4 regions of the Vulcanococcus sp. DEBay_Sum29NL08_54 genome follow, and region 1 is predicted to be linked to each of the others. Evidence: predicted binding sites of a transcription regulator. Region 1 holds the regulator's gene; each other region holds the start of a gene.

Region 1 (7,869 bases):
GCGCCTGGGGTTTGAGCGGGCTGGTAACAGGCTCAACGGTTTTGTTGCTCCCTCTGCCGCCAAGCTGGTCGAGCAACCCACTGCCTGAGTCCGCGTGAGTCGCCTCCCCACGACAACGGCGCAATTGCGGGTGCTGCGCCAAAGCTTTAGCCAGCGGGTGCTGGAGGGTGAGGTCAGCGCTGGAGGGTTCGAGTGGACCTTCGCCTGGTTCTTTGACCGCGGCGAGCTGCAGGTGGAGCCCTCCCTGGGCCGGGCCTTGATCCAGGACGCGTTGCTGCGCTTCCTGTTGAAAACCGACTACCAGCTGGAGGCGGGTGGGGACTACGCCTTCAGCGTGCGGGCCAGGTTTTAGGCAGCGAGCTGGCGCAAGACGACCAAGCCAGGTTCCCGCTTGAGCTCCGTTCTCCAATGGCGCTCCAGCAGGAGTTGAGCCACGACATCGTCGTAGTCCCGTGGGGGCAACCTCAGGCCCTCGGGGAGCATTCGCCGCCAGCCCCTGGGGGGCTCCAGCTGCCAGTAGCGGGCTCGTGCGGCCAGGGTGGTTCCCGCTTCAGGGATGACCTGGATAGCCAGGCCCAGGTCGTTGAGTTGCCGCTGCCAGTGCTTGCTGCCCGTGCCATCGCCGAGCACAACACCCTCAAGACCCGGACGTTCTCGCCAGATCGCAATCTGCTTGAAGCACTCTTCCGGGGAGAGCACGGCGGCAACCTCGATCTGGCCTGTGCTGTGGTCAGAGCGCACCAAGCCGCATTTGCTGCGGCCGGGATCGAGTCCGATCCAAGTCATTGCGGGCGCTGCCAGCGAATGTCCACGGCAATCGGGTCGGCCAGATCACTGTTGCCTCTGGAGACGGCCTCGAGCTTGGCGGTCTCGCCCAGGGGGCGGTTGACCAGGGCCTCAGCCAGTTGATTGAGGCGTGCTGGGTCAAATTGCAGGCCGTTGGCCAGGGCCCCTTGACGTTGCGCTCGGGTAAAGGCTGCTGCCAGGAGCAGGTTCAGACGGCTACGCACCTGATCCGGGGAGCGCTCATCGGCCTCCAGCACGGTGGTGGCCAGTTGTTCTCCACTACGCACCACCCGTTTGTTGGGTCTGACATCCGGGAATGCCACGACCTGACGCTCCCCTTTGAGCACATTGGCCGCTGAGATCAGACTCACGACCCACTCGCCGCGTTTGCTGAGGGTGGTCTCCAATTTGCTGATGTCGCTGCGCGGTACCAACAGGATTTGACGGTTCGGTGTTTCGCCTGGCAGCACGCGCTGGTAGACGTTCAAATTCGTGCGCTGCAGCAGGGCGTGGATCACGTCTCGGGCCTGGCTGGGCTTCTCGATCCGCACCTTGGCCACCTCCAGGATTTGGCCACTGCTGATCACCACATCACCCTGACGTAGGGCAATCAGGTTGCGTTCGAGACGCTCGAGCTCTTGGCTGCTGCTTTTGATCTTGCTGTTGAGCTTGGCGAGCTCAGTGCGGTTGCGCTGGAGATCGGAATCCTTCGCGGCGATGTCACGGCTGAGGCGGTCGCGCTCGGCCTCCAGTTGTTTGCGTTGCTCCATCAGGGGAGCCAGTTCCTTCTGCAGCCGGCTGGCCTGCTCGGCCACCACCTTGAGTTGGCGTTGGGCCTCGCTGCGCTCGTTCTCTGCGCTGCGCAGGGCGCTCCGACTTTGGGCCAGGTCCTTGCGACTTGAGCTCAGGGCATCGCGGCTGTCCCGCAGGCGCTGTTCGATCTGATCGAGTTCGAAGAGCCCCGTGCGCAAGCGATCACTGACGAGCAGCATCAGCCCAAGGGAGATGGCACTGATCAAGCTGCCGGTCAGCACCGTGATCACCACGGCGGTCTTCTTGGGCCGCAACCGGAACAAGCTCAGCCGCGCCTTGCCGACCTTGGATCCCAAGCGATCCCCCAGGGTGGAGAGCACTCCCCCGAGGATCAGCAACGCCAGGATCAGGATCCAGCCGGACACGACGTTGGGCGACGACGATCAGTATCGGTTGCGGTGGCTTGGAACGCAGCTGGGATCGGCCACCAGTTCAGCCGTTTAGCTGAAGCGTTTGGCGAGGGCCAACGGATCGAAGACGGTGATTTTTTTGCGGTCGATTTGCACTAGGCCGTCGTTGCGGAGGTCGCCCAGGAGACGGGTGATCGTGACGCGGGTCGATCCGATTGCTTCGGCGATGGCCTGGTGGGAGAGGCGCAGGTCGATCGTGATTCCTTCGCTGCTGGGTACACCAAAGTCGCGGCAGAGCACCAGCAGGAAGCTCACCAGTCGCGAGGACATGTCGCGGTGGGTGAGGGTTTCGATCATGGTCTCGGTTTGAAGAATCCGAGAGGAGAGACCCTGCAGAAGCAGTAGACCAACCGCCGGGTCTTGTTCGATCGCCTTGCGGACGGAGGTGGCGGGAGCCGTCACCAGCTCGACGCGGGTAAAGGCAATCGAGTGATAGAAGCGGTCCGAACGCTGGCCTGTCAGTAGAGACAGCACGCCGAAGAGGCTGTTCTCCCGCAGCAGTGCCACGGTGATTTCCTCGCCGGATTCGTAGACCCTGGAGAGCCGGACCGCACCCCGTTTCAGCAGATAAACCTTTTCGGCGGGGTCGCCGGGGAAAAAGATTGTTTTGCCGCGCTCAACGATTTCGGTGGTGCTACCGCTCAGGCCCCGGATGACATCCAGCAGCGTGGCATTGGGCGGCAGGGGACTCCCCGCGATCGGTGCGATCACTGACGTACCGGTCGTAGGGCTAGGGGAGTAGCGGCTGAATCCTTGCGTTGCCACGACCATTTCAGCGCGACTGAGTTGCCTGGAACCTACGGATCAGTCCAGGGCCGCCCTGTAGCCATTGAAACTAATTTGCTGCCTCTGCCAAGGCCTGCTTCTGGGCCTGCATCAGTTGATCGATGCCGCTTTCCGCTAGGTCAACCAGGCTGGAAAGCTGTTGGCGACTGAAGGGTGCGCCCTCGGCAGTGCCTTGAATTTCGAGCAAATGTTGCTCTTGATTCATCACCACGTTCAGATCGACCTCTGCTCGGCTGTCCTCGCTGTAGTCGAGATCGAGGAGTGCGGCGCCATCCACGAGGCCAACGGAAACCGCCGCCACCTGCCCCACCAGGGGCGATCGTTCCAGCACTCCGCGCTGCTCCAGGCGTTGCAGGCCGAGGGCTAAGGCGGCCCAGGCTCCAGTGATGCTGGCGGTGCGGGTGCCGGCATCGGCTTGAAGGACGTCACAGTCGATTTGCAGGGTCCGCTCCCCCAGCGCCTCCAAATCCAGGCAGGCCCTGAGGCTGCGGGCGATGAGGCGTTGGATTTCTTGGGTGCGACCGGAGAGCTTCATCAGCTCCCGTGGCTGCCGGCTGGGGGTGCTGGCGGGGAGCAGCCGGTAGTCAGCGCTCAGCCAGCCCTTGCCGGAGCCTTTACGCCACTTCGGAACACCCTCCTCTAAGCAAACGCTGCAGATCACAGCCGTGTTGCCCGTGTACACCGTGACGGAGCTCAGGGCGAAGCCCATCGGATCCCAAGCGAAGCGCGTGCTGCGCAGGTCCGTTGCGCTGCGGCCGTCCCGCCTGGGTTGGGTGCTGCTCATCGCGGGCTGGCTCAGTGCCTCGATGGTACGGGTGTTTGCACTACAGGTAGTGCTTGTTGCTTGCCGGACGGCCTAACGCCGCTACATTCAGGATCCCAAGCGGCAGCCATGCACTCGATGACGGCCAGCATTGCAGCCACGCCCCGTGCTGGACACCTGCGTCCATTGGCTGTGGTCCCGGCGTCGGCCCCCGCTCGCAGCGTGCGCCTGGCGGCCCAGCAGGAGGGGCAGCTCCAGGTTCACACCGCTCCCTTCCGCGGCAGCTTCAGTGGGGTATTCAGTCAGGCCCTGCGCAGCGCCGGACTTGGCAGCCGCGTTCTGGTGAGCCAATTCCTCAAAGGTGGGGTCGATCAGGGTCTGGAGCGCAGTGTGTGGCTCTGTGGCCGCCTTCAGTGGCTGAGGCCAGCCGTGGCGGGTTGCCTGGCTGAGCCCGTGCCGGCCTCCCAGGCCGATGTCGAGGCTGTGCGCGAGATCTGGGCGTACACCCGTGAGCAGCTGCTGAGCGGTCAGCTGGATCAGTTGGTGCTCGATGAGTTGGGCCTGGCCGTCGAATTGGGCTACTTGTCCGAGGCGGAGGTCGTTTCAGCCCTGGAGCAGCGGCCGTCCCACCTGGATGTGATCCTGACGGGGCCCTCCATGCCCACCGCTCTGTTGGCCATGGCCGATCAGGTCACCCAGCTGCGCCGAGGTTTCTGATGCTCAAAAACGACCGTTGGATCAACGAGCAGGCCGCCTTGGGCATGCTCGAGCCCTTTCAGCCGCAGCTGGTTCGCCATCTCGATCCGGAGAACAGCGAAAAGCCGGTTCTCAGCTTTGGCTGCTCGTCCTACGGCTATGACCTGCGTCTCTCCCCGCAGGAGTTCCTGATCTTCCGGCACGTCCCCGGAACGATCATGAATCCCAAGCGCTTCAACCCCGCCAACCTGGAGCCGGTGCCCCTGCATGAGGACGAAGACGGCTCGTACTTCATCCTCCCGGCCCACTCCTATGGCCTGGGTGTGGCGCTCGAGAAGATGTGCGTCCCTCCCAACATCACCGTGATTTGCCTGGGCAAGAGCACCTATGCCCGCCTGGGGATCATCGTCAACACCACCCCAGCTGAGGCCAGTTGGGAAGGTCACCTGACCCTGGAGTTCAGCAATTCCTCCGGCGCGGACTGCCGCATCTATGCCAACGAGGGCATTTGCCAGCTGCTCTTCTTCGAGGGCGATCCCTGCGAGACGACCTACAAGGACCGGGCTGGCAAGTACCAGCACCAGCCCGAGCGGGTCACCTTGGCCAAGGTCTGAGCCCTAAGGGGCCAGGCGCGCCTTGTGCAGGCGGGTCTTCTCGTACCAAGCCGCGATCTCTGGGGCCCAGGCCTGGAGGTGGGGCCACATCAGATCGCAGAGCACCCGGATTTCCTCCTGGGCATCGAGCTTGGCGCGCAGGTCCATGAAGTGCAGGAACGCCCGCAGCGAGAAGCTCACCACGAAGTGCTGGCGGTAATCGAAGGGAAGGATGCCCCGGGCATGCTCCTCGGCGAACCCCGCCGCGAGCATGTCGCGATAGCGCTCGGCCGCGGCTTGGCAGAGGGCGAGATCCTTGGCGCGCTCGTCTGCGCTGTAGGTGTACTTCTTGCCTTGCCGATCGCTGTACTGCCCTTCGGGGCGGAGGTAGAAGACCTCTTCGAGTTCCAGCTCGCCGTTGGCGGCCCGGCAGATGCGCTCGCCGGTGTAGCGCATGGATTGGACGTCAAAGCTCACGCCCACCCGGTGGGTGCGGGCCTGCTGCATCACGGAGTGGGGGAACCAGCCCACGTTCAGCACGATCTGGGCGTGCTCCAGCGGACCGTAGTGACCGCGCTCACCAGCTAGGAGACGTTTGACGCAGATCTCGCCGGCCTTGGTCTCATCAGGCCACTCGGCGCGATCGGCCGCCACAAACCCTTCGCTGTAGTCCTGGTGCATCCCCGCATAGACGCACTGCTGGGGGTTGGGGGTCGCTGCAATCAGCTCAACCCGAAAGCGTTTCATGGGCGGGCGATGGCGTGGGGAGCTGGTGCTGCAGGGTAACGGGCTTTGGGGGACTCAGCTGTGGCTGCGGGGGCCTGCCATGGTGGTCGCCTCCGCTTGCGGCAGGACGCTGGTCTCGGCAACGCCCGCCATGGCCGGTAAGGGGGTGCCTGCCACCAAGGCTTCAGTCAGGGCTTCCAATTCGCTTTGGCTGCGGGCGCCGACGGCGCGGCCCACGCGGGTGCCACTGGCATCGAAGAATTCCAGCTGCGGGATGCCGTTGACGTCGTAGCGATCCACCTCCGGTTGCCAGCGGGGGTTGTCGACGTTCAGCAGCACCACATCGAGTTGATCGTGGTGTTGGCTCTCGACCTTCTCCATCGCTGGGGCCATGGCTTGGCAGGCCTCACACCAGTCCGCGTAGAACTCGACCACGCTGGGCCGGCCATTGCTGAGGGCAACGGCGGGCTCCAGCGACTGGCGGGCCAGCTTCTCCAGGGGCGCCGCCGGTGAGAGCCCGCCGCGCAGAAGGAAGAGCCCTAAGGCCAGAAGGGCGGCCACTGCAGCCAGCAGCATGCGCTCGCGCCGTCCCAGGGCTGCCGTGTTGCTGTCCACAGGTGGTGTGTTGATGCTTGGCGCCAATCTGCCAGGGCTGTTCCCATTCCGCGTCGATACCCTGACGGTGGCTGAGTTGCGCCCTTGAAACGCCGCATCACCCTTCACTTCCCGCGGGAGGCGGTGCATCAGCCGATCACCTATCGCCTGGCGGTCGAATTTGATATCGCCGCCAAGATCCTGCGGGCGCAGATCGCTCCGAACCAGAGCGGAACGATGGTGGTGGAGCTCTCCGGCGACATCGATGATCTCGATGCCGCTGAGCAGTGGTTGGAGGGGCAAGGTCTGGGCTTGAACCGGGCCTCCGGTGAGATCGCGATTGATCCCCAGCGTTGTGTGGACTGCGGCATCTGCAGCAGCGTTTGCCCGAGTGGTGCCCTGAGTTTCACCGCTCCCCACTGGCGACTGGAGTTCAACGCGCAGCGCTGCCTGGTCTGCGAGCAATGCATCCCCTCGTGTCCGTTTGAAGCGATCGCCCTGGTGTTGGATCAAGCTGTGGGCGCTGCCCAGTGATGCGCCTGTCCATGCGCCCTGTGACTGCTGTTCTTCGCTTCCTGGTCCTGCCGCTGCGGGCACCGATGTTGCTGGTGCTGTTTGCTGTCAGCGCCTTCATGGGATTGCACTGGGCTGATGTGTCTCCGCAGTTGCTGACCCAGGCCAGCACGCCGGTGCAGCAGGAGTTCGCGGGCCCTTGGTTCTGGCCGCTCCAGTGCATGCAGGCGCTGCTGGTGGTGGTGCTCTGCACCATGCCCGATCTGCTTCTGCGGGAGCTCTCGCAGTTGATGGCGGCCAGTAAGGCGCTGACCCTGGTGGTGACCTTGCTGGTGGTGATCACCGGGGGCCTTTACCTCCTGCACCTGGCGGTGCTCTCTGAGGTGTTGGTCTTGGCCTCGGCGGTCTTGCTCGCCCGGCTTGATCTCACCCGGCTTCGGATTGCACCGGCGCCCCTGCTTGGAGCCTTTGTGCTCTGCAGTTGGGTCCTGGCGGGAATCCTGGTGGGCCGCTCCCTCTATGCCCATCTCGGGTTCGTCTTTGCTTAGGGGCCGGCATCAGCGGCAGAGGGTCTCGGCGCTTTCTGCGAGCCGCCGGTAACTCCAGTAGTTGCCCAGCACTTTTTTGGTGTACAGCCGGGTTTCGGGGTAGGGGATGGCCTCGGTCCAGAGCTCCGGTTCGCGCTGCAGATCAAAGCCCCGAGAGTTGAGCCAACTGGCGACGGCACCGGGGCCAGCGTTGTAGCTGGCGATGGTTTGGAACAGGTTGCCCCCGGTGCTGCTGAGCAGTTGTTTGAGGTAGGCCGCCCCCAGGGCTGCGTTGCGGGCTGGATCGATCAGGGCCTGATGGTCCAGGGGTTCGCCCGCTAGTTCGCTGGCGGTGGCTGGCATCAGTTGCAGCAGGCCACTGGCTCCAGCCCCTGAGCGCACACTTGGGCTGAAGCGGGATTCCTGCTTGGCGACCGCCAGCAAGAGGGCGAGATCGACACCCGTCGCTTCACTGGCGGCGCCCAGTTCTGCGCCAAAACGCCGGGGGTGCAGCTGCCGTTCCCGCTCGAGTTGTCCCCGGCAGCCGATCTGGGGCAGGCGAAAGCTGGCCCGCTCGAGTTGTCCGAGTCCGGTCCAGTCATCGCCGATTGCCGTGCGCAGTCGACCTTCGATCAGAAACTCCTCAGGTCGGCTGGGGGACC
Region 2 (6,115 bases), on a different contig from region 1:
GCCTGAATGCCGAGCTGGCTGAAGCCGCCGCCATTGAAGAGGCCAAGGCCTGCAGAACCGACGTCCATGCCATCAACGCCCCAGAGGCCGATGACGAGGGTGCCCCAGACGCCGCACACACCGTGGACGGAGAAGGCGCCGACGGGATCGTCAATGCCAGAGGCATCCAGTGCGGAGACTGCGAAGACAACGATGATGCCGCCGACGGCACCAGCGACCCAGGAGCCCACCAGGGTCATGTTGCCGCAACCGGCAGTGATGCTCACCAGACCGGCCAGGATGCCGTTGATGATCATCGTCAGGTCGGGCTTGCCCGAAGTCAGGGTGGAGACGATGGTGGCAGCGATGGCGCCACCGGCAGCCGCCAGGGTGGTGGTCACAGCCACGTAGGGCACGTACTGGTCCATCGCCAGCTCAGAGCCGGGGTTGAAGCCGTACCAGCCGATCCAGAGGATCAGGGCACCCAGGGTTGCAATCGACATGTTGTGGCCGGGGATGGCCTGGGGCTTACCGCCCACGAACTTGCCGATGCGGGGGCCAAGCAGCATGGCGCCCACCAGGCCGGCCCAAGCACCCACGGAGTGGACGATCGAGGAGCCAGCGAAATCAATGAAGCCCAGCTCGCTCAGCCAGCCGCCATTCCACTGCCAGGAACCGGAGACCGGGTAGATAACAGCAGTCAGAACCAGCGCGAAGATCACGAACTCGCCGAACTTGACGCGCTCAGCCACGAGACCGGAAACGATCGTGGCGGCGGTGCCGGCGAAGGCAGCCTGGAACAGGAAGTCGACGGTGGGAACCAAGGCTCCCTCGGTCACCATCTCAGCGGTGACGGTGGGGTCAAAGAAGAGGCCGTTGAAATAAAGCCAGCCATCCACCAAGGATCCGCCGTACATCAGCGAATAACCAATGAACCAGTAGGCGGTCACCGCGAGGGCGAACACGAACAGGTTCTTGGCAAGGATGTTGACGGCGTTCTTCTGGCGACACATCCCGGCTTCGACCATGGCGAAACCGGCGTTCATGAAGATCACCAGGATCGTGGCCACCAGGAGCCACATGTTGTTGGCCAGGAACGCTGCGTTGAGCTCGGGGAGCTCAGCGGCGCGGGCCGAAAGGTTGAACACGCCCAGGCCGAAAAGAGCCAGAGGCACACAAGCCAGCCAGGTCAGCGAACGGCCGGAGGACAGTCCTCGCACCTTGCGGAGCAGAAGCTGAGGAGCCTCCAGCAAGCTCGCTTCCTGCAGGCTCTTCGACCGAGGCCGAGAGACAGGAGAAGCAACAGTCATCAAAAAGCAGTCGCTGGGTGGATGACGGATTACCGCCATTAGGTGCCAATGTTCCGCATCACAGACCACCGTCAAGGTCGCATTCGCTACCAATTCGCAAGTCCATCTGGAATTGCGCTAAGGCCGCAGAAGGAAAGTGAAGAAAAAACGTTCAATGGGCCACAGTAACTATTACAAAAAAGACAAAAAAGGGGCTTTTGTTCACTCTGAACATTCTTCATCCGCTAGAAATGCATCAGAAGGACAAAACGTTGAGTGAGCCCCCTTTGGGCCTGGCTCCACCGGAAGTAGCCCACCGCGAGGCGAAGCAACGCTCCTTCCCACGAAGCGGACAACCAGCCAACCCTTCGAGGCCCGATGACCACCATGAACAAACTTCAGTACCGCGGCGTCACCTACGACAACGCCACCCACGAACAGCCCACCAGCGCTCCCGTTGAGCACGCCTACCGCGGCCAACATTTCGAAGCGCCCCTCCGCCACGAAGCGGCTTCAGTCGACACCGCTGTCGATCTGCAGTACCGCGGGCAGCACTACCACCACCGTCAGGCCGAGGCCGCTTCCCAGGTCAACCAAGGCTGATTCCGCCCCAAAACCAAGGCTTTTGGTTTTGGTTCGCTTTGATACATCAGCGTCCAACGCCTCCCCCTCCAATAGGGGGAGGTTTTTTATGGGCCATGGACATCACCCTGACGTCCGTCGGAGAGAGCTACAACCTCAAGCACCGCACGGTGATGGGGATGCTCTGGCTGCAAACCCACTTCGCCGATGAAACCTGGGACTTGATCTGCTCAGGACAGGTCAATCTGAACCGCCAGAGCAGCGAAACCCTCTACAACGACGCCACCGCCGCAGGGGTCAGCGTGTCCATGCTCCCGAGCGTCGTCTGCTCCTAGCCAGCGCTCCTGCGCTGTTGCATCCAGCGCAGTGAGGTCCAAGTCAGGAAGACCAACACCAGGGGCAGAGCTGCCACCAAGACGAACAAGCGGAATTCATCAATACCCGGAGCCGCCGTACTGCTGAGGATCTGCTCAACCAAGTAGAGGCCGTAGGCGCCAAGCAAGAGCCACCCCTCAAGGCGATTGATCACGCCGCCACTCCAGAAAATCGGCAGGCAGGCCAAGGTCGTCAGCACCATCACTGGGAAATCACGGCGCAACAGCTCAGGGCTGACCAACAGTCCGTCCTGACCCGAGAGCAGGGCGCACAGACCCAGGATCAAGAGCTGGTTGAGCAGGTTGCTGCCCACCACGTTGCCGATGGCAAGATCCGCCTTACCCCGGTAAGCCGCCACCAGGGACGTCACCAGTTCAGGCATCGAGGTGCCAGCTGAAACGATTGTCAGACCGATCACCGCCTCACTCACCCCGAGGGTCTGGGCCGCAGCGATGGCGCCTTTGATCAGAACCTGGGAGCCCACCACCAGCAACACCAGACCCAGGGCCAATTTGACGATGGCCACGGGTGTGGTGGAGGCCCCTTCCGCATCAATGTCATCAAGACCGTCCTGGTGGTCTTCCCGCGCCGAGCGCACCTCCCAGACCAGGGTGATCACCAGGGCTGTCAACAGAGCCAGACCCGCAACCCAGGAGAAGCTCCCGGATGAGGCCATCGCCCAGGTGGCCATCGACACAGCGATGAGCAGCGGCACATCCCGCCGCACCAAGCGACTACGAACGCGTAGGGAGGTAATGGCCGCGCTGGCGCCCAACACCACCATCACGTTGAAGATGTTGGAGCCCAGAACGTTGCTAACGGCAATCGAGTCCCCGCCGGAATTTCCCTGCAGGGTCGAGAGCAAGCTCACAAACAGCTCAGGGGCGCTGGTGCCAAAGGCAACGACCGTCAGGCCGATGACGATCTGAGGAATGCCCAGCAACAAAGACAGGGCTACCGCGCCGGCCACAAACAACTCGCCCCCGCCAAAGAGGAGCAAGATGCCCGCGACGATCTCCAGAAAGGTGAGGGCGTCAGGCATGGCCAGCAGCGGACTGGCCCCAATTGTGCACAGAACAGCCGAAATGTCTTCAGGCCGTTACCCCGGCACGGCCGGAGCCGCGGGCGGCGGGGCGACCGCTGGAGCAGGGGCGACGCTGGCCGGCTCAGCTTTCTCTGGAACCACCTCTTGGGGTTCTTCCACGGGGGTGGGTTCGGGGTTGGGTTCGGTCTCAGGACCGATCACGTCAATGGAGACCCGCTGGACCAAAAGGCGGTAGCGGAATTTTTGCGTCCTGTTGATGAAGTCCTGAACCGCCGCAACCTGTTTCGGGGTGGGCAGGTTGGGGCGACTCACCCGAACTGCCGCCTTGATCAAAGGGGGGTTTTGCGTCCAATCGATCTTGACGTCGGTGAGTTCTGAATCCTTACCCAAGGTGATGGTGCGTTGGCGCAGGCTCTCGGTGATGGCCCGCTCGACCTCCTGAAGGGCCTGACGCTGTTGGGCTTGTCCCAGCAGCGTCACAAAGCCACCGGTCAGCGGAATCAGCAGCAGTCCCGTCAGGAGCAGGCTCACCAGACCCATCTGACTGCGGAAGAGCTGCTGGCGCAGGCTCGCCTGGGTGGCCACCAAGGTGAGCAATCCCCCCGAGAGAATGCCCAGCAGGTTGGCGGCAAACAGCAGGGCTGCTCCCCTGGCCGGTTCCCACTGCTGAAGCGACAGCAACAGGCCCAGGACACAGACCGGAGGCACCAAGGCCACCGCAATCGCCGTGCCTGCAACGGATGACACCGCCTCCGGCTTGAGGCGGCCGTAGGTCGCGATCGACCCCGCCACCAAAGCAATGCCCAAATCCAGCAGGTTCGGCGTGGTGCGCCCCAGGACCTCATCGCCCAGGACCGGCAGGTTGGCCACCCAACCCAGGGCCGCTGAGGTCAGCACCGTGATGCCGACGCCCACGGCCAGGGTCAGCAACGCACGGCCCACCAGGGCCAGTCGTCCCTCCAGGATCGCGAAGGAGGCACTGCGCAGGGGCAGGATCCAGGGGGCAATCAACATTGCCCCGATCACCACCGCGGCGCTGTCCGCCAACAGTCCCAGGGTGGCGATCAGGCTCGCCGCAACCGTGAGCACCACATAGGACTGATCCAGGCGGGCTTCCCGCTCAAAGCTGGCCTCCAGCTCGAAAAGGCTGTTCTTCTCAGCCATGCACCAGTCGGAGGTCGTGCACCAAGGATGACCGATGCCGATCTGCGTTGCAGCGACCCAGATCAGCGCGGGAGCACCTAACCTTCCGCGCCAACCTCGGTTCAATCGATGACCAGCGCTTCAGCACCTCCTCGGCGCTCGGGCTTTCGGGTACTGAATCAGATCAGCACCAACAACATCAAAGGGGATCTCTTCGGCGGTGTCACGGCCGCTGTGATCGCTCTACCGATGGCCCTGGCCTTCGGCGTCGCCTCAGGAGCCGGGGCAGCTGCCGGCCTATGGGGTGCGGTGCTGGTGGGCCTGTTCGCAGCCCTCTTTGGCGGAACCCCCAGCCTGATCTCCGAACCCACCGGTCCCATGACCGTGGTGATGACGGCCGTGATCGCGAGCTTGACGGCCCGCAATCCCGAGCACGGGCTCGCCATGGCCTTCACCGTGGTGATGCTGGCCGGCCTCTTCCAGATCGCCTTCGGTCTGCTGCGGCTCGGTCGCTACGTCACCCAGATGCCCTACACGGTCATCTCGGGCTTCATGAGTGGGATCGGCCTGATCCTGATCATCCTGCAGCTGGGACCCTTCCTCGGTCAGGCCAGCCCGAAGGGCGGCGTCATGGGCACCCTCAACAACTTGCCCCAGCTGCTGGCCAACGCCCGGCCCACCGAGATCACTCTGGCGGTGATCACGATGGCCATCCTTTGGCTAACCCCAGCGGCCGTCAAAAAAATTGCTCCGCCCCAACTGATTGCCCTGGTGGTTGGGACGTTGCTCTCCATCACCGTTCTGGCTGGTGGCGGTGGTGAGGAGATTCGCCGCATTGGTGAGATTGCCTCTGGCTTCCCCGCCCTGCAAATTCCCCACTTCGAGCTGAGTGAATTGCGGCTCATGCTCATCGACGGAGCCGTCCTGGGCATGCTCGGCTGCATCGATGCGCTCCTCACCTCGGTGGTGGCCGACAGCATCACCCGCACGGAGCACGACTCCAATAAAGAGTTGATTGGCCAGGGACTCGGCAACCTCGCCTCCGGCCTCTTCGGTGGCCTGCCCGGCGCCGGCGCCACCATGGGCACCGTGGTCAACATTCAGAGCGGCGGCCGCAGTGCCCTCTCTGGCATCAGCCGGGCCCTGATCCTGATGGTGGTGATCCTCGCCCTCACCGGCGTCGCCGCCCAGATCCCCCAGGCCGTCCTCGCCGGCATCGCCCTGAAGGTGGGTGTCGACATCGTCGACTGGGGCTTCATCAGGCGCGCTCACCGCATCTCGGTCAGCGGCGCGCTGATCATGTATCTGGTGATCGCCCTCACGGTCCTGGTGGATCTGATCGCCGCCGTGGGCGTGGGCGTCTTCATCGCCAACATCCTCACGATCGACAAGATGAGCGCCCTGCAGAGCAAGAGCGTCAAGTCGATCAGCACCGGTGACGGCGACCTCGAGATCAGTGATGAAGAGCGTCAACTCCTCGACGCCGCCCGCGGTCAGGTCCTGCTCTTCCAACTCAACGGGGCGATGATCTTCGGCGTCGCCAAGGCGATCGGCCGCGAGCACAACGCCATTGGTGACTGCCGCGCCGTCGTCTTTGACCTAACCGAGGTCTCCCACCTCGGCGTCACCGCAGCCCTGGCGGTTGAGAACGCCGTCGAGGAAGCGATCGAGAAGGGCCGTGAGGTGTTTGTGGTCGGGGCGA
Region 3 (7,869 bases), on a different contig from region 1:
TTCCTGTTTGAGAGCCTGCGATGCCCTGGTCTTGGGCGGCGGAAGCCTGCTGCAGGACAGCACCAGTTTTAAAAGCCTGATCTACTACGCCAGCTTGATGACCGCCGCCCGATTCCAGGGCAAGGCGGTGGTGCTCTGGGCCCAGGGACTCGGTCCACTTCAACGCAAGCGAACGCGGGCCCTGGTGCGTCTGCTGCTCCAGATGACGACTGCCGTGAGTTGGCGTGATCCTGAATCGGCGACCTTGGCTCGCCGTCTGGGGTGCGACGGCGAGCACGCTGCGGATGCGGTTTGGATGTTGCCGCAGCAGCAGTGGCTCGGCCGTGGTGGACCAATCGTGGTCTGCTGGCGGCCAACGCCCTTGCTCCAGGGCAGTGATTGGAGTCCTTATCTCCAGGCCCTGGACCAGTTATCCACAGAGGCAGACCGCGAGGTGTTGTGGCTTCCTTTCCATCGCAACCAGGACGCTGATCTGTTGGAGCAATTCCGCCGGGAGGGGTTGATGCCCGAGAGCTTATCGAGGCGCAGTCGCCAACTCAGCGCGAGCCATCCCAGGGAGGCGATGGCCGTGTTTCGCTCCTCTGGTCTGGTTCTGGCGATGCGCCTGCATGCCTTGATTCTGGCGGCCCTCTCCGGTGCTCCGGTCAGCGCCCTGAGCTACGACCCCAAGGTCCAGGCCTGCGCTGATCAACTCCAGTCTGAGGCCTTGGACTTGCGCCAGCGCGGCCGGACTGCTGAGGAGTGCTTGACGCTCTGGCGCAGCAGCTTGGATGGTCCTCCGGCGAGCAGGGTGATCGCCTCGATCCGCTCGACGGTGGAGCTGCATCGACGCATCCTGCGTGCCGCCCTATGTCGCTGATCCTGGATCTGGCGGCTACGAGCTGTCTCTGCTTGCTTGTACTCCTGCTGGCTTTGGAGCTGCAACTGGGCCGTGCCCCAAGGCTGACCAAGACGGATTCGCAGCAGTGCCCCGAAGACTGCGGGTGGCTGCGGATTCTCGTGCCCGCCTACAACGAGCACGACAACATCGAGGGATGCCTTGGGGCGATCGTTGCGGCCTGCCCGCCGGACTGGCCGATCGAACTCGTCGTGATTGATGACGCCTCAAGCGATGACACCCAGGCCTTAGCTGAGCTGTGCCGCACGAGCTGCAGCCGTTCTGATCTCCACTGGCGGATTGTGCAGGCCGGAGCGCGCCCGAGTGGTGAGCGCTGGTCCGGCAAGAATTGGCCAGCAACCATCGGTTCGGAGTTGCCCTGGCCCGATGGGACGGCAGCGCGGCAATGGTTGCTGTTTCTCGATGCCGATGTGCGCCTGCAGCCCGGGGTGATTGAGGCTGCCCTTCAAGAGGCCTGCAGTCAAAGCAGCGATCTGTTGACCCTGGCTCCCCGGCTGCAGTGCAGTTGTCTTGCGGAATGGTTGGTGCAGCCGATTGTGGCCACCCTGTTGGGCTTGGGTTTTCCGATTCGGCGCAGCAACGACCCCAACGATCCAACGGCGTTTGCGGCTGGTCCCTTCATGCTCTTTCGCCATTCCAGCTATCGGGCGATTGGAGGCCATCGCGCTGTTGCCGCTGAGGTGGTCGAAGATCTGGCCCTGGCCCGAGCGGTCAAGCAGGCCGGCCTGAGTCTGCGGTATCTGCTTGGCGTTGATCTTGTCGACCTGCAGATGTATCGCTCCTTGGCAGCGCTGTGGGAAGGCTGGACCAAAAACTGGTTTCTGGGGGTTGATCGCAACTGGTTCAAAGCCGTTGGCAGTGTCGCTGTGGTGTTGCTGCTGTTTGCCGCTCCCTGGTTCAGCGCCGTTGCTCTGTTGCTGCAGGGATGGCTTGGCGGTCCGATTGAGCAAATGGCGATTTGGGCTGTGGGCTGCTCCATCGCCCTGGTCTTGGCGATCCGTCTGTGGAGTGCCTGGCGCTTTGGCACACCGATCAAATTCTGGTGGTTGAGTTGGCTTGGGGCGTTGCTGATTGCGGCCATCGTGCCCGCCAGTATTTGGAAGACGACCACCGGACGTGGTTGGACCTGGCGTGGGCGCCAGCTCGAGGGCTGACGCTTAGGCGCTAATCCTGAATTGCGTAGTGCTGTACACGCCCTGGAGACCAGGGAGTGCGGTTCATTGGGCTATCCCACGGACGCAGCATGTCGTCAGGAACAGCGACCCAAGCTCAGATGTTTGAGCTGATCCCCTACGAGAAGTTCCGCGATACCCCTGCGGTTCGTTTCTTCGATATCACCGTCGACAACTCCAACGCGCGGGATCTGGTCATCCATAGCGGGCCGGCCGTTAGTCCACCGGATGAGCCCAACACGGGCGCCTGGCAGTTCTATCTCCACCCCCATCAAGAGGACAATCTGCTCGCTCTGACCGGGGGCCGCCTGTTCTATCTGGTGAACTTCGGCTGGAATTATCCGTATCACATTGTTCGCCTAGAAACCGGTGGTGACATTCTCCGGATTCCGCCCGGAACCTTCCACCGTTCGATCTCGGATGAGGAGGGATCGGTCGTGCTGAATCAGGCAATCCGTGATCCAGGAGCCAGCGTTGCCCGCGAGTTTCGCGTCTACAACAGTCGACTCATTCCTCGTCTGTTTGCGACCACCTTTCGCTCAGCGCCGTTGCCCAAGTTGCATGGCGTCAGCTGGTAGGCGTTCAACGGGACTGGGCCGAGCAGAGGATTTCGGCCTGGATCTCCCAATTCAGCGTGCTTTGAACCCCCGTCGGCCCTGAAAACGTGCCGCTGACCGCCGCCGTGAGATCTGATTTCGAAGAGGTCACCACGGGGATGTAGCGATCATCCACCGCCCCCTTGCCACTGGCATCGAACCCTCGCCAGCCTGCTCCCTGGAGGTAGACCTCGGTCCAGGCGTGCAGGTCGTAGCGCTCAGGTTTGGGCTCCACAAGGTGATAGCCACTGACAAACCGGGCTGGAAGTCCAACGCTGCGGCAGCACTCGATCATCAGCATGGCGAGATCACGGCAGGAGCCGATCCGCTCCTTCAGTGTCCGGCCCGCAGGCCAAGCGGGGCCTTGATGGCGCTCGGTGTATTTGACGCGGTCCTGAATGATCTCGATCAGCTGCTGCAAAAAGCTCAGGCAGCTGCCATCACTGCCTGTGAGGGCTTCTTGGGCCAGATCGACAGCGGCGGCATCATGTTGACCGTTGGGCAACCAGCCTTGGAGGTTGCTCATGAGATCGGGGTTCAGCCTGCCGATGGCGAGCGGCAGGTTCAACATCGTTTCGTCCAGGCAGGCTTCGATCAGGGGTGGTATGAACGTCTCAACCTCGCTCGTGGCCACCACCTGAAAACAATCGGTTTCCTGGAGAAACCGTGCCCGGGTGATGGTGTCGCCACCTGCTGCCATCAGCTCATAGAGCTGGCTCGGCTCAGGCTCGATGCTCAGTTTGAAATCGATCAGACGCTGAAACCCATGGGGCCTGGGCCGCAGGCAAAAACGATGGGGTCCCAGCAGCACGGGCTGGCTGTAGCGGTAGTCGAAGCGATGAATTAAGCGGGCGCGCATGCCAGGTCTTGACCGGAAGCGGTGGTGGACAGGGAGGTGGAGCTCACGGGGATCACTGTTGTGTCTTCGGGGCTCAGTCCGCCCGGAAGCACGAAGTAGCGAGCGTGAATCAGATTGTGCAGCTGGTTGAGGTCCTGCTGAAGGCCATCAATCGCCTCATGGAGGCCACCTGCGATCAGCGTTTCAATTTTGCTGAAACTCCAGCGGGCCTGCGTCAGACCCACCATGCACTCGAGGTCGTCGGGCGTCCCGGCGGCGGCATCGCGCCCGATCACCTGAAGCGTCTCATGGATCCGCTCGAGGCAGTAGCGCACCGACCTCGGGAAGAGGGGATTGAGCAGCAGGAAGGACGCCACCGCTTCCGGTGAAATCACCCCAACGTTGGATTGCCTGAACATCTGATAAGCGCCAGCACTGCGCAGTAGAGACATCCACTGCAACTCGTCGAGTACCCCGCCGACGTCATCAGGGCTCGGGAGCAAAAGGAAGTACTTCACATCAAGGATGCGAGTGGTCTTATCCGCCCTCTCAATCAGCCGACCGAGTCGGCTGAACTGCCAGGAAAGATCCCGACTGAGGGTGGCATCGGTAATTCCGTAAAACAATTGGCAGCCACGCCGGATCTCCCTGAGCTGCTCTGGGGTTGGCTCCTCCCAAAACCCGTCGTTCTCGACCAGGGTCCAGTAGAGACCATTGAGCTGCTCCCACATCTCACTGGTGATGACGTCCCGGATCTGCCTGGCGTTTTCCCTGGCCAGCGCGATGCAGTTGACGATGCTGTTGGGGTTGGCCTCAGCGCGGATGAGAAATTCAAGAACCTGCTGCTCACCTCCACCGGGGTAGAGCGCATCAAACAGAGAGCGATGACCACTGGCATCGATCAGGGGTTGCCAGGGCTCTGCGCTACCAGGGGGGCAGTCCAGCGCCATGGCAGCACTGACCTCGACAAAGCGCGAGATGTTCTCGGCCCGCTCCACATAGCGGTTGATCCAATAGAGGGAATCCGCGACGCGGCTCAGCATGGGGCGTCCTCCACGATCCAGGTGTCCTTGCAGCCGCCGCCCTGGGAGGAATTCACCACCAGTGATCCCCGCTTGAGGGCCACGCGGGTTAACCCGCCTGGTGTGACCCAGGTGGTTTTGCCCCGCAGGATGTAGGGCCGCAGATCCACATGGCAGGGGTAGAGCTCGCCGTCACTGAGGGAGGGGACGGTGGAGAGCTCCAGGGTGGGTTGGGCAATGAAGTTGCGCGGATTGGCCTCGATCTTCGTGGCGAAGTCTTGGATCTCCTCGTCACTGGCATGGGGTCCGATCAACATCCCATAGCCTCCAGCTTCCGAGACGGCTTTCACCACCAGCTCCCGTAGATGGCTTAGGACATAGGACCGATCTTCAGCTTTAGAGCAGAGGTAGGTGGGGACGTTTTGGATGATGGCTTCCTCCCCGAGGTAGTAGCGCACCATCTCCGGCACATAGGCGTAGATCAGCTTGTCGTCGGCAATTCCAGTTCCAGGAGCGTTGGCAATCGCCACCCGTCCCTGGGCATAGACCTCCATCAGTCCGCGGACCCCCAGCATTGAATCGCTGCGGAAGACGGCGGGATCGAGGAAGTCATCATCAATGCGCCGGTAGATCACATCGACGGTCTCCAATCCACGGGTCGTGCGCATCCAAACCCGTCCGTCTTCACAGGCCAAGTCCCGGCCCTCGACGAGGGGAATGCCCATCTGTTGAGCCAGATAGCTGTGTTCGAAATAGGCGCTGTTGAACACCCCGGGGGTCAGGAGGACGACCCGGGGGGAGTCGGTCCAGGGCGCCAGCTCCCTCAGGGTCTGCAGCAGCTGGGAGGGGTAGCGATCAATCGGCTGGACGATCCGGCCACTAAACAGGCTCGGGAACATCCGTTTCATCACCCTCCTGTTCTCCAGGAAATAGGCGACACCAGAAGGACATCTCAGGTTGTCCTCCAGGACGCGCCAGGTTCCTTCTCCATCACGGATCAGATCAAGCCCGGAGATTTGACACCATTTGCCCAAGGGGGGCTTGAACCCTTGAAGCTCGCGCCTCCACCCCAGGGAACTTTCCACGTGCTCCCGCGGAATAACCCCATCTCGGATGATGCGTTGCTCGCCGTAGATGTCACCCAGAAATTGATCAATCGCCTCTAGGCGCTGGGACAGTCCTCGCTCTAGACGCTCCCACTCCTTCGAGCGAATCAAGCGTGGCAGCGGGTCGAATGGCAGGATCCGTTCCCCCACGCGTCCGCCCGAATCATTCAGCCTGAAGGTGGCCCCGAGTCGCTTCAGTAGGACTCCAGCGGCGGCGTGATTGCGGTTGAGTTTCTCGATCCCGAGTGCACCCAGGGAGTTCACCAGGGGCTTGAGGCCGGAGCGAGGGCCTTCGGCGGCACTGAAGTATTCGTCATATCCCTTCTTTGGCCTGTACTCGGTAAACATTGCTCGAGTGGAATTGGGGCAAGCATGCAGAGCAGTCAGACCCCTTCAGGTTCCTTTCGCTACCAAAGTCCACCCCGGTTCGTGGCCACCCGCATCACCTGTAGTGGTCGCTACGGATGATGAGTTGATGCACCTATGGCAAGGGTTCAATCGCCGAGCCAGCCTCTGCTCGTTGCTCCTGAAGACCCATGGCCCAGGTCCCTGTGCTGGTCGATCCCCAAGGGGGAGTGATCTATCAGCTGCGCTCCAGCGAAGGCGAGCTTTATCAAGTGCGATTTGAGGACAACTGCCTGTTCTGCGACAGCCTCCCTGCAGGTCAAGCCCACCTGAGGCTGCTGGAGCAGCGCGCAGCCTCAGGCCTGTAGCTCATCCAGCCGCTTCAGGATCTCCTGGCTGTGGCCTAGGGGCCGTACCCCTAACCAGCGCTCTTTAAGAACCCCTTCTGGGTCAATCAAAAAGGTGTGACGTTGGGAGAAGGGCGGGATCCAGCTGCCGTAGCGCTTGCTGGTTTCTCCTCCGGGATCAGAGAGCAGCGGGTAGGTCAACGCCTCGCTTCCGCAGAACTCTTTGTGGGAGTCCGTGTCGTCTGCACTGATTCCGACCACTTCCGCATTGCGGGCATGGAACAGCTGCAGATCCCGTTGAAAGCCCTTGGCTTCCAAGGTGCACCCCTCCGTGAAATCTCGGGGATAGAAGTAGAGCACCACCCAGCTCCCTTTGAAATCGCTCAGGCTGCGTACGGCTTCGACGGCCCCCCCCTCGCCTGGAACCACGCCGGAGAGCCCAAAGCCAGGGGCCGGTTGATCGAGATCGGGCAGGGTCCCTCCCATCGAAAAGGCCTGCCGGGGGAGTCCCAGCAGGCCTAAGGCCGCAGCACCAAACGAAACAAGCAGGTTGCGGCGGTTCAACTTGATCCTGGGAGAACTCCCAGGATTGAAGCTCAGATCTTGGCCAGGTTGATGCCCAGCTGCTTGGCGTAGGCGCCCAGGCCCTTCTTTTGAATGGTCTTCAGGGCACGGGTGGAGACCCGCAGTTTCACGTAACGGTTGCCTTCAGCCCACCACAGACGGCGCTCTTGCAGGTTCACCTGCTGGAGCTTCTTCGTGCGGATGTGCGAGTGGGAGACGGCCATGCCGTTGTTGGCGCGCTTGCCGGTGAGTTGGCAGACCCGGGACATGACCGATCTTCTAAAAACACAACTTCGGGCAAATTGCCCAAGCGCCCACCATAGCAAGTCGGGTCACACCCCAGAACCCAAGGCCTCAGTGCAGTTGTGCAGGTGCAAGGTTTGCGTCGGGAAGGCGAACTCAATGCCCTCCTGGGCGAAGCGTTGGACGATCGCCAGGTTGATCCGTTGCTGGGCTTCCATCGCCTGGACGTAGTCGTTCGAAGGAACGAAATAGACCAACTCAAAATCAAGGCTGCTGCTGTTGAAGGCCACGAAATGGGCCCGGTCAAAGCGGGCATCGCCCCCCTGCTCAACGATCGCTTTCAACAGGCCAGGGATCCGTTCCAGTACGGCGTGGCTGGTGTCGTAGGTCACCCCCAGCCGATAGATCAGCCGCCGCTCTTGCATCTCCCCATAGTTCGCCACCACTGAGCTGGTCAGGGCGCTGTTGCTCATGACGATCGCTTCGCCGTTGATGCTGCGCAGACGGGTCGAACGCACCCCCACCCTCTCCACCGTTCCCCAGACCTCTCCGACTTGGATGAATTGACCGGGTTGGAAGGGCTTGTCAAGAAGGATGGTGATGTATTCGAAGAATTCAGAGACCGGCTGCTTTAAGGCCAAGCCTGCCCCGATGCCACCGGCGCTCAGCAGAGCCCAGATCGCAGCCATCTGGACACCGATGTTCTGCAGATAGAGGACAGCGCCGACGCACCAGACC
Region 4 (7,869 bases), on a different contig from region 1:
CGTTGCGCCGTTGCAGCAGCTTGATCGTGGCAATCACCACATCGGCGCGAAAGTCCTGCAGCAGAGGCGTCGTCAGGCGTAGGACCTCCTCGGCCGTCAGGCTGCGATTGCGGAAGGTCAGCAGGCTGAGGCCTGCCAGGCGATGGCTCTGGCCAGGTGCGCTTAGCGCTGATTCGATGATGCTGAAATCGATCAGATTGCCCCAGCAGCCGAGGGCTTCGAGCACATCGGGCTCCAGGGGTCCGGCCTCTGGCAGCCAGGTAAGGAGCTGAGTGCAGGCCTGGGGGTGATGACAGATCCCCAGGGCGCGAATGAGGGGCAGAGAAATGCCCTGCGATTGGCAGAGGGGAAGGATCAAGGCAATGGCCTCGGGTCCGGCCATCCCCAGCCGCTCAGCCAGGCTGAGGGCAAGGGTGGGATCGGAGACCCGAGGCAGCAGAGCGCTCAGTTCTTCAGGGGTGAGGGGCTGCCGCCGCCAGCGTCCGAGCCGCTCGCTCAGAGCAGCTTCCTCATGGGGCTGAAGAAGGTCAGAGGCAGGGGCGACAGCGAGTCCCATTGATCAGCGAGCCCCCAGCTCGGCGGCCAGTTCCCGCTCCAGCTTGTCGTCGTGCTCACTGGGGAGAACGTTGGGCATCTTGGTGCGGTGGGTGCTGTAGAAGAGCATCCCGATGAAGACCATCCCGCCCACGATGTTGCCGAGGGTGACGGGGATGAAGTTCCAGACGATCACCTTGCCGAAGGACACACCGGAGCCCAGCAGGGGGCCGGCGGTATGCAGGAACTGGTTCACCACGATGTGCTCCATGCCCATCGTTTGGAAGGCCGTGATCGGCAGCCAGCAGGCCAGCAGCTTGCCGGGAACGCTCTTGCTCACCAGGGCCATGGTCACGCCCAGGCAGACCAGCCAGTTGGCGACCATGCCCCGCAGGAAGGCCAGGAAGAAGCCAGTGCTGCCAAGGGCTTCGTACTTGGTGACCACATTCAGCTTGTTGAGCTTGATGATCGTGGCGGCCACGACCTGCCAGCCCTTACCGCCGTCGGCAGCGGCCAGGGGCTCAACGGTGCCGGCGCTGGTCAGGCTGGCCCACATGATCAGGGCAACAACGGCGGTGCCGATGAAGTTGCCAATCCAGACCCAGGCCCAGTTGCGGAAGGTGGCGCTCCAGCTCGCCTTGCCGGCCCAGACGCTCATGGGCAGCAGGGCGAAGTTGCCGGTGACCAGCTCCATGCCGAAGAGGACGATGCTGGCGAAGCCGAAGGGGAAGAGCAGCGAGCCCAGGAAGGGCATCTTGCTCTGGGCGGCCACGGTCAGGGCCAGGATCACGGCGAGACCGAGGATGGCTCCGGAATAGAAACCGCGGATCAGCAGGTTCTTGACGCTGACGGTTGCTTTTTTGCCGCCGGCAGCAATCATGCCGTCGACTAATTCATTGGGTAGGACGTAGTCCATCTGTGAAGCTGTCGCGCTCATGTTTTGCTCTGCAAGTGATGTGTGAGGAAAGGAATTAACCGCTAATGCGGTTCATCAAGCGAGAAATGATGTCTTGGCTGCCTTGGGGCCTGTTGACGGCAGCTTTGTCAGTGCCACTGCTGCTCAGCCAATTCACAAACCGAGAGAAGACATCTCTCTTTTGTTGCGTCGTTGATGAAGACATGCGTCCGAAGTTGAGGGTGAGACGGTGCGATCTGATTGAGGACAGGCTTCAGAAGAAAGGAGCACCTGGTCTCAAAAATGCCGGTAAATGTGTAGTGCGGACTGCGGCTTTTTACGTCCTGGGCTTGGCGCCAAACTGTTCAATGAGAACTTCTTTCAGCACCGCTTGGATTTCACTGGCGGGAACTCCTTTGCGGTGCATCTCGCCGATTTGAGGGTTGGCACCTTGGGAGCCGCCAATGGTGATGTTGTAGCCCTCGCCCATGCCGCCATCGGGCTGTTTGGTTTTGGTTCCGGTGAGACCAATGGCGCCCATGTAGGCCTGGCCGCAGGTGTTGGGGCAGCCCGTCCAGTGGATCTTCAGTTCCTCCGGAAGGACCAATTCACGATCCAGCGCTTCAGCAGCAGCGAGGGCTTGATCCTTGGTGTTGGTGAGGGCAAAGCTGCAGTAGCTGTTGCCGGTGCAGCTGACGGTGCCAGCGGCAATGTGGCTGGGGTTCAGGCTGAAACGTTGCAGGAGTGGTTCCGTTTCAAAGGCCTGGAGTTGAGCGCTGCTGATGCCGGTAAAGATCACGTTTTGATCTTCCGTCAGGCGCACGCTGCCGTCGCCATGGCGCTCGGCAAGGGCGGCAATGTCTTGGAAGTCTTCGGCCAGCAGGCGTCCGACGGGAACATGGACACCGGCGTAGTGCAGGTCCTGCTGCTTCTGCGGGTGGATGCCGTAGTGGGAGCGGGGTTCAGCGTCGAAGACTGAACCTGGATCTGGGGTCAGCGGACCAAAGCGTTCTTCCACCATGGCCCGGAAAGCCTCCAGGCCAACCTCGTCGAGGTACAGGCGGAAGCGACCCTTAGGGCGCTTGTCCCGCTCTCCGTTGTCCCTCCAGATCTTGATCACGGCTTCGGTGATCGCGCAGATTTGATCTGGTTTGACCCAGGCGTTCAAGGGAATGGCATAGGCATTCATCTGGGAGGAGAGGATGCCGCCGATCCAGACGCCAAAGCCCATCTCGCCGTTGCGCTCAACGGGGTGGAAGGCGATGTCGTTGTGGAGCAGGAAGTTGTCGCGTGCACCAGCGACAGCCGTATTCCACTTCCGCGGAAGGTTGGAGAACTCGGGGTTGCCCTGGTGGTTGCTCGTGAGGAAGTTTTCGAGCTCCTGGGTGTACGGGCGAGTGTCGACAATCTCCAGGGGGTCAATGCCGGCAATGGGATTTCCGGTGACGTTCCTGGGGTTGTCGAAGGCCGATTGGATGGTGGTCAGGCCAACCGCTTTGAGTTGACCCAGAATCTCGGGCAGGTCCTCCAGGAGGATGCCGCGCATTTGGATGTTTTGGCGCGTGGTGATGTCGGCGCTTCCGTTGCTGCCATAGCGAGCCACGATGTTGCCGACGACCCGAAGCTGCTCTGCGGAGATCACCCCGTTGGGAACCCGCAGGCGCATCATGAACAGCCCTGGAGTTTTGGGTCTCCAGAACATTCCGTACCACTTCAGTCGCAGCTGAAGATCCGTCTCATCGACGTTCTCCCATCCAAGTTTGGCGAACGTCTCGATTTCGCTGCCGACGAGTAGGCCGTCTTTGGCCGCTTTGTTCTGCTCAATCTTATTGAGCTTTTTACCTTCGAGCCAGCTCGGTAGTGCGCTGGGTGTCTCGTTTGCGTTGGACATCGTTGGCGTCGCCACCATGGGAAATCGGTTCAGATGAAGTCAGCAACTGAGCCGTTTCCAAAACAAAGAACGACTAGTGGGTGGAATCAAATCATTCGCCCTCTGCACTGCTTTGTCGCCGTTGTTACGGATCGACGCCGTCCAAGGGGAGTGGTGAAAAGGGTGTCAACGGATACCTAAAGGGGCCCCATCTTCCGGGTTGATGGTCACGCTCTTCGGCCCCGCGCAGCTCAGTATTGGCGTCCGATTTCGCCCAGCATTCGCGTCGCTCCACTGCGAATCATTTGCCAGACCTTGCCCATGGCGGCGAAGTCGGCATCGAGTTCGCGCCTCCACTGCGGGGTGGGCTGCATCTCCCGGTAGCGGGGGCGTCCGTAGCTGCTCTGGGGCCTGCGGCGGGAGCTGGGCAAGGGGCGGGCGGCTGGCATCGTGTTCCTATGAATCCGGTGGATGTGACTCCATCAGCAGGCCCGGGGTGCTGGCGGTGGCCGTTGCTACCGAAGCCCTCCGCTGCTCGGCAGTCGCCCTTGCTCTTGGTGGTCCACGGCCACGCCGGTGGGCAGATTCCCCAGGTCATCACTGAGCTGCTGAACGATCTCGCCCAGGCCCGTCAGGCTCCGGTTTGGTTGCAAGCCCTCACGGCTGATCCTCTGGAGCTGCCCCAGGGGCAATCGCTGCTGTTGGTGCCCCTGCTGCTGACGCCCGGCAGCCATGCCCGCAGTGATGTCCCGGGGATCCGTGATCGGCTGCGCCGAGAAGGGCATCAGGTGTGCACGCTTCCTTTCCTCGGGGCCTGGGGCCCCTGGTTGGAGCATTTGCGCGCGCTGAATGCTCCGGCTGTGTTGCACCATCCCCTTCGGCCAGGGGTGGCGGATCGCTACCTCTCGGCCCTGAGCCGCTACCTGGGGGTGCCCTGCTTAAGTGCAGACCGAAGCGCCCCGAGCGATGCGGCGGCATTGCCCTTGGCCCTTGCGCCCAATCGGATGACGGCCCACCTACGGACGGACGTCTCCCCCTGTCTGGCGCTGCTGGAGCGTCCGGCCACCCGTCAGTTCTTGTTCAACCTCCTGCTCGATCTGCCATGACCGCTGACGTTGCCGGCAAGGTGTATCTGGTGGGGGCTGGTCCCGGTGATCCCGACCTCCTGACGGTCAAGGCCCAGCGTTTGCTCAGCCAGTGCGATGCCCTGGTCTATGACTCACTGGTGCCGCGCGAGGTCTTGGCCTTGGTGCCGGACGGTGCCGAGCAGCACTTCGTTGGGAAGCGCCGGGGCCATCACTCTGTGCCCCAACCCAGCACCAATGCCGTGCTGGTGGAGATGGCCAAGCGCCATCGCTGCGTGGTGCGCCTGAAGGGTGGGGATCCCTTTCTCTTTGGTCGTGGCGGTGAGGAGGCAGCCCACCTCGAGCGTCATGGGATCGCCGTTGAGGTGGTTCCCGGGGTGACGGCTGGGATCGCCGCCCCTGCCTATGTCGGCATTCCCGTGACCCACCGCCGTGCCGGCAGTTCCGTCACCTTCGTGACCGGTCACGAGGAGATTGATAAGCGTCGTCCTGGGGTGGATTGGCGCGGCTTAGCCCGCAGCAGTGATGGCCTGGTGATCTACATGGGCCTGCACAACCTGCCCCATATCTGTGAGGAGTTGATTGCCGGCGGCCTGGACGCCTCGACCCCTGCTGCTGCGGTGCAGCAAGGCACGGTGCGGGGGCAGAAGGCGGTGGTCTCCACCTTGGGTGGTTTGGCTGCAGCCGTTCAGGAGGCGGAGCTGGCCTCCCCGTCCATCGTGGTGATTGGCGATGTCGTCAGTCAGCGCGTTGAAAGCTGCGCCCCTGAGCCGGCCCTCGTGGAGATGCCGATTCCGCTCAAATAGGGCTGAGGGCGTCCCAGGTGCAGGGTTCGCAGGGACCATCCGCGAGGTGCTCGGCGCACCTGGGCGGAGAGCCACTGCTGATCCCGTTCCTTGAGGGCTGCTCGATCGCTTAGGTCTTCGCCGCCGTAGAGCAGGTTGATGATCCGATCTGGGTCAAGCTCCAGTTCCGCCACCTCATTCCAGAGGCCTTGGCTGGCCTGGGCATCGGCCCGGCCGATCTGTGCCTCGGCGAGGGACTGGGCCAACAAGATCACCAGGGCCTGTTCTTTGCGGGCAGAAAAGCTGTCACTGCTGATCCCGGCGCGGCCCGGGCGGTCAGTGCAGCTGCTGGAGGGGGCTGTCATCGCAACCTTCCAAGGGTTGGACTAACGCTAATCAGGGTTGGGCCAGTTGCCTTCTGGTCGTTAGGCCTCGGCGCGCCAATTGGGCAGCCCGAGGGCGTCCCGTTGGCTGAAGCGCTCGCAAACGGCATAGGCCGCGGGGAGGTTGGCGACCCGCTCCCAGCTTCCGTCGCTGTCGTTGTGGTTCACGACATAGCCGCCGCCCCCGTCACGGGCGATCCGGCAGCCATCACCGGTGAGTCCGACGAGATGCAGATGGTCGCCCATGAATCCGACTGCTGACTGGGTGATTTCTAAGGCCGGTGAATGTCTCCCAGCTCTGTGTTCGTTTCCCCACGCAATCAAACGTGAGCCTTTGGAAGGCAAACAAAAAAGCCCTTCACGTTTTCTTTGGGATCGACCCTGATTGCGCCTTGATTTCTAGTTTTTGTAGGTGAATGTGCCTAGTTCATGGTGTGCCTGAGCCGTTCGCCAGTGATCCCCGGTCGCGACCCATGTCAGCAACTGGCCATCGACAGCGGCGGTCGATTAATTGATTTGGACCTGGGCTTCGCTCGAGACCTGCGGCAGGCGGGATCGCACAGCGAAGGGGAAAACGGCCAAGGAGAAGGCGCTGGCCAGAGCGATCTGTGTCAGTTCGCCGCCGGGAATCAGGCGATTGGAGCCGCTCAGCTCGGCAATCAGCAGCAGGCCGATTAAGTAGCCAAACCACCAACGGCCATGCGTCCCATCGAGCGGTCGGCCTTGCCATCGGTTGACTCCCGTAAAGATCAGGGCCGGAACCAGGACGAGGGCGATGGCGCCTTCAACGGCTGTGCGTCCGCACCAGAGCACAGCCCAGCTGGCGGCCATGAAGGTCAGCGGACAGACCAGTGCGGCAGCAGGAAGCGCAAAGGCGCGATGGGCAGTCGGGAGCTGCTGACGGAGGGCCAGCAGGCTGACGGGCCCAACGGCCAAGGCAATCACCAAGCAGGCGGTCAGGAAGCTCACGATCTGCTGCCAGCTGGGGCCAAGCAGCAGCATCACAACGCCAATCACCAAGCTCAGGATGAGTGCTGTGCTGGGCACGGCTTGGCGGTTGAGGTGCTCCAGCCGTCTGGGCAGCAGACGCAGGCTGCCCATCATCCAGGCCACCCGGCCGGAGAGCCCCAAGTAGGTCATGGCGGTCGCTCCCGGGGAGATCACCGCATCACTCAGCAGCAACCCCACGACCCAGCTCAGACCGAGTCCCATGGCGATCGCCGCCAGGGGGCCGCCGTGGGCGCTCAGCTGCAGCGCTCCCCAGCCCGCGCCCAGGCTGCTGTGGGGCACCGCCACGAGAAAGGCCAGCTGCAGCGCCAGATAGATGGCGATGGAGAGCCCCAGTCCAAGGCCCATGGCCAGGGGCACGGTGCGTTGGGGGTCTCTGGCTTCGCCCGCCAAATCCATGGCGGTGCGAAATCCCAGCAGGCTGAAGAGGATGCCGCCACTGCTGATGGCATGAACAATGCCGGGCAGCCAGTTCTCCCCTGCGCCGGGTGCTCCCACGGTCACCAGCAGATTGCTCCAGTCCGAAGCGCTGAGCATCAGGACGGCCGAAATCAGGAGGGGAATGACCAGCTTCCAGCTGGTCAGGGTGTCAATCCAGCGGGCCAGGGTGCGCACCCCCGCCAAGTTCACCCAGGTCATCAGCACCAGCAGCAGAGCGGCGAAGGCCATGCCCCAGGGACTGAGCACCTGGCCTTGGCCGCCATCGAGGGTGAGCCAGGGCAGGTCGCTGGCCAGGTACTCGATCATCGCCAGCACCTCAATGGTGGGAAGGGCCAGGTAGGCCACCCAGGCGCACCATCCGCCGATGAACCCGGCCAGGCGGCCATGGCTGAGCATTGGGATTTGCGCCAGGGCGCCGGAGCTGGGCACCAGTGCCCCGAGTTCGGCGAAGACCATGGCCAGGCCAAAGGCCAGCACTCCGCCCAGGAGCCAAGCGATCAGGCTCGCGGCCCCGGCGCTGCGGGCGGCATAGAAGGGTGCGAACAGCCAGCCCGAGCCGATGGTGCCGCTCACCACCGCCAGGGTCAGGCTGCGCAGGCCGAGGCTGCGCGACAGGGCCATTCGGGGTGTTTCCTGCAGTGCTTTCCATCCTGGTCAGCTCTGGCTAGAGCGAAACCAGTGATCGTTCTTTTCGATGTCGGCTTTCATGCGTGCTGGAGTCACCGCCTTGATCGGCGCTGGTGCCCTCATGGCGTCTGCCCCGGCTTTGGCCTCCTGTCAGTTCCTCGCCCCCGTGGGCGGTAATGGCCAGAGCAACATCGTCACCAAGACCATCAGCCTGGGCAGCCCCTTGCCCTTCAGCCGCCCG

The links. The regulator NtcA, encoded in region 1, controls nitrogen genes in cyanobacteria. The targets are predictions, from matches to a motif close to GTANCNNNNGNTAC.
Region 2: QZ186_RS10920 (ammonium transporter) is a predicted target of NtcA. The motif match lies at 1,366-1,379, and genes of this name have one in related genera.
Region 3: QZ186_RS00695 (circularly permuted type 2 ATP-grasp protein) is a predicted target of NtcA. The motif match lies at 6,081-6,094, and genes of this name have one in related genera.
Region 4: QZ186_RS10495 (ferredoxin--nitrite reductase) is a predicted target of NtcA. The motif match lies at 3,483-3,496, and genes of this name have one in related genera.

What each region holds. Positions count from the first base shown of each region.
Region 1 is NZ_JAFMNJ010000024.1:5,198-13,066, forward strand. Features, by position in the region: gene pth (aminoacyl-tRNA hydrolase) at 1-88, shown strand, start outside; gene QZ186_RS08445 (DUF3146 family protein) at 95-352, shown strand; gene QZ186_RS08450 (resolvase) at 349-786, opposite strand; gene QZ186_RS08455 (DUF3084 domain-containing protein) at 783-1,964, opposite strand; gene ntcA (global nitrogen regulator NtcA) at 2,040-2,780, opposite strand; gene rph (ribonuclease PH) at 2,845-3,579, opposite strand; gene QZ186_RS08470 (cob(I)yrinic acid a,c-diamide adenosyltransferase) at 3,697-4,275, shown strand; gene dcd (dCTP deaminase) at 4,275-4,868, shown strand; gene thyX (FAD-dependent thymidylate synthase) at 4,872-5,594, opposite strand; gene QZ186_RS08485 (thioredoxin domain-containing protein) at 5,649-6,188, opposite strand; gene QZ186_RS08490 (NIL domain-containing protein) at 6,273-6,701, shown strand; gene QZ186_RS08495 (hypothetical protein) at 6,701-7,228, shown strand; gene QZ186_RS08500 (lytic transglycosylase domain-containing protein) at 7,238-7,869, opposite strand, start outside.
Region 2 is NZ_JAFMNJ010000053.1:769-6,883, forward strand. Features, by position in the region: gene QZ186_RS10920 (ammonium transporter) at 1-1,289, opposite strand, end outside; gene QZ186_RS10925 (DUF4278 domain-containing protein) at 1,647-1,871, shown strand; gene QZ186_RS10930 (hypothetical protein) at 1,967-2,185, shown strand; gene QZ186_RS10935 (calcium/sodium antiporter) at 2,182-3,267, opposite strand; gene QZ186_RS10940 (DUF389 domain-containing protein) at 3,325-4,434, opposite strand; partial or broken gene QZ186_RS10945 (SulP family inorganic anion transporter) at 4,543-6,115, shown strand, end outside.
Region 3 is NZ_JAFMNJ010000001.1:128,117-135,985, reverse strand. Features, by position in the region: gene csaB (polysaccharide pyruvyl transferase CsaB) at 1-859, shown strand, start outside; gene QZ186_RS00715 (glycosyltransferase family 2 protein) at 850-2,052, shown strand; gene QZ186_RS00710 (redox protein) at 2,172-2,648, shown strand; gene QZ186_RS00705 (transglutaminase family protein) at 2,653-3,525, opposite strand; gene QZ186_RS00700 (alpha-E domain-containing protein) at 3,510-4,547, opposite strand; gene QZ186_RS00695 (circularly permuted type 2 ATP-grasp protein) at 4,541-5,980, opposite strand; gene QZ186_RS00690 (hypothetical protein) at 6,169-6,345, shown strand; gene QZ186_RS00685 (peroxiredoxin) at 6,334-6,894, opposite strand; gene rpmB (50S ribosomal protein L28) at 6,921-7,157, opposite strand; gene QZ186_RS00675 (mechanosensitive ion channel family protein) at 7,221-7,869, opposite strand, start outside.
Region 4 is NZ_JAFMNJ010000044.1:349-8,217, reverse strand. Features, by position in the region: gene QZ186_RS10505 (hypothetical protein) at 1-556, opposite strand, end outside; gene QZ186_RS10500 (formate/nitrite transporter family protein) at 560-1,450, opposite strand; gene QZ186_RS10495 (ferredoxin--nitrite reductase) at 1,767-3,338, opposite strand; gene QZ186_RS10490 (hypothetical protein) at 3,551-3,748, opposite strand; gene QZ186_RS10485 (hypothetical protein) at 3,857-4,405, shown strand; gene cobA (uroporphyrinogen-III C-methyltransferase) at 4,402-5,190, shown strand; gene QZ186_RS10475 (hypothetical protein) at 5,127-5,534, opposite strand; gene QZ186_RS10470 (hypothetical protein) at 5,595-5,798, opposite strand; gene QZ186_RS10465 (APC family permease) at 6,060-7,622, opposite strand; gene QZ186_RS10460 (hypothetical protein) at 7,696-7,869, shown strand, end outside.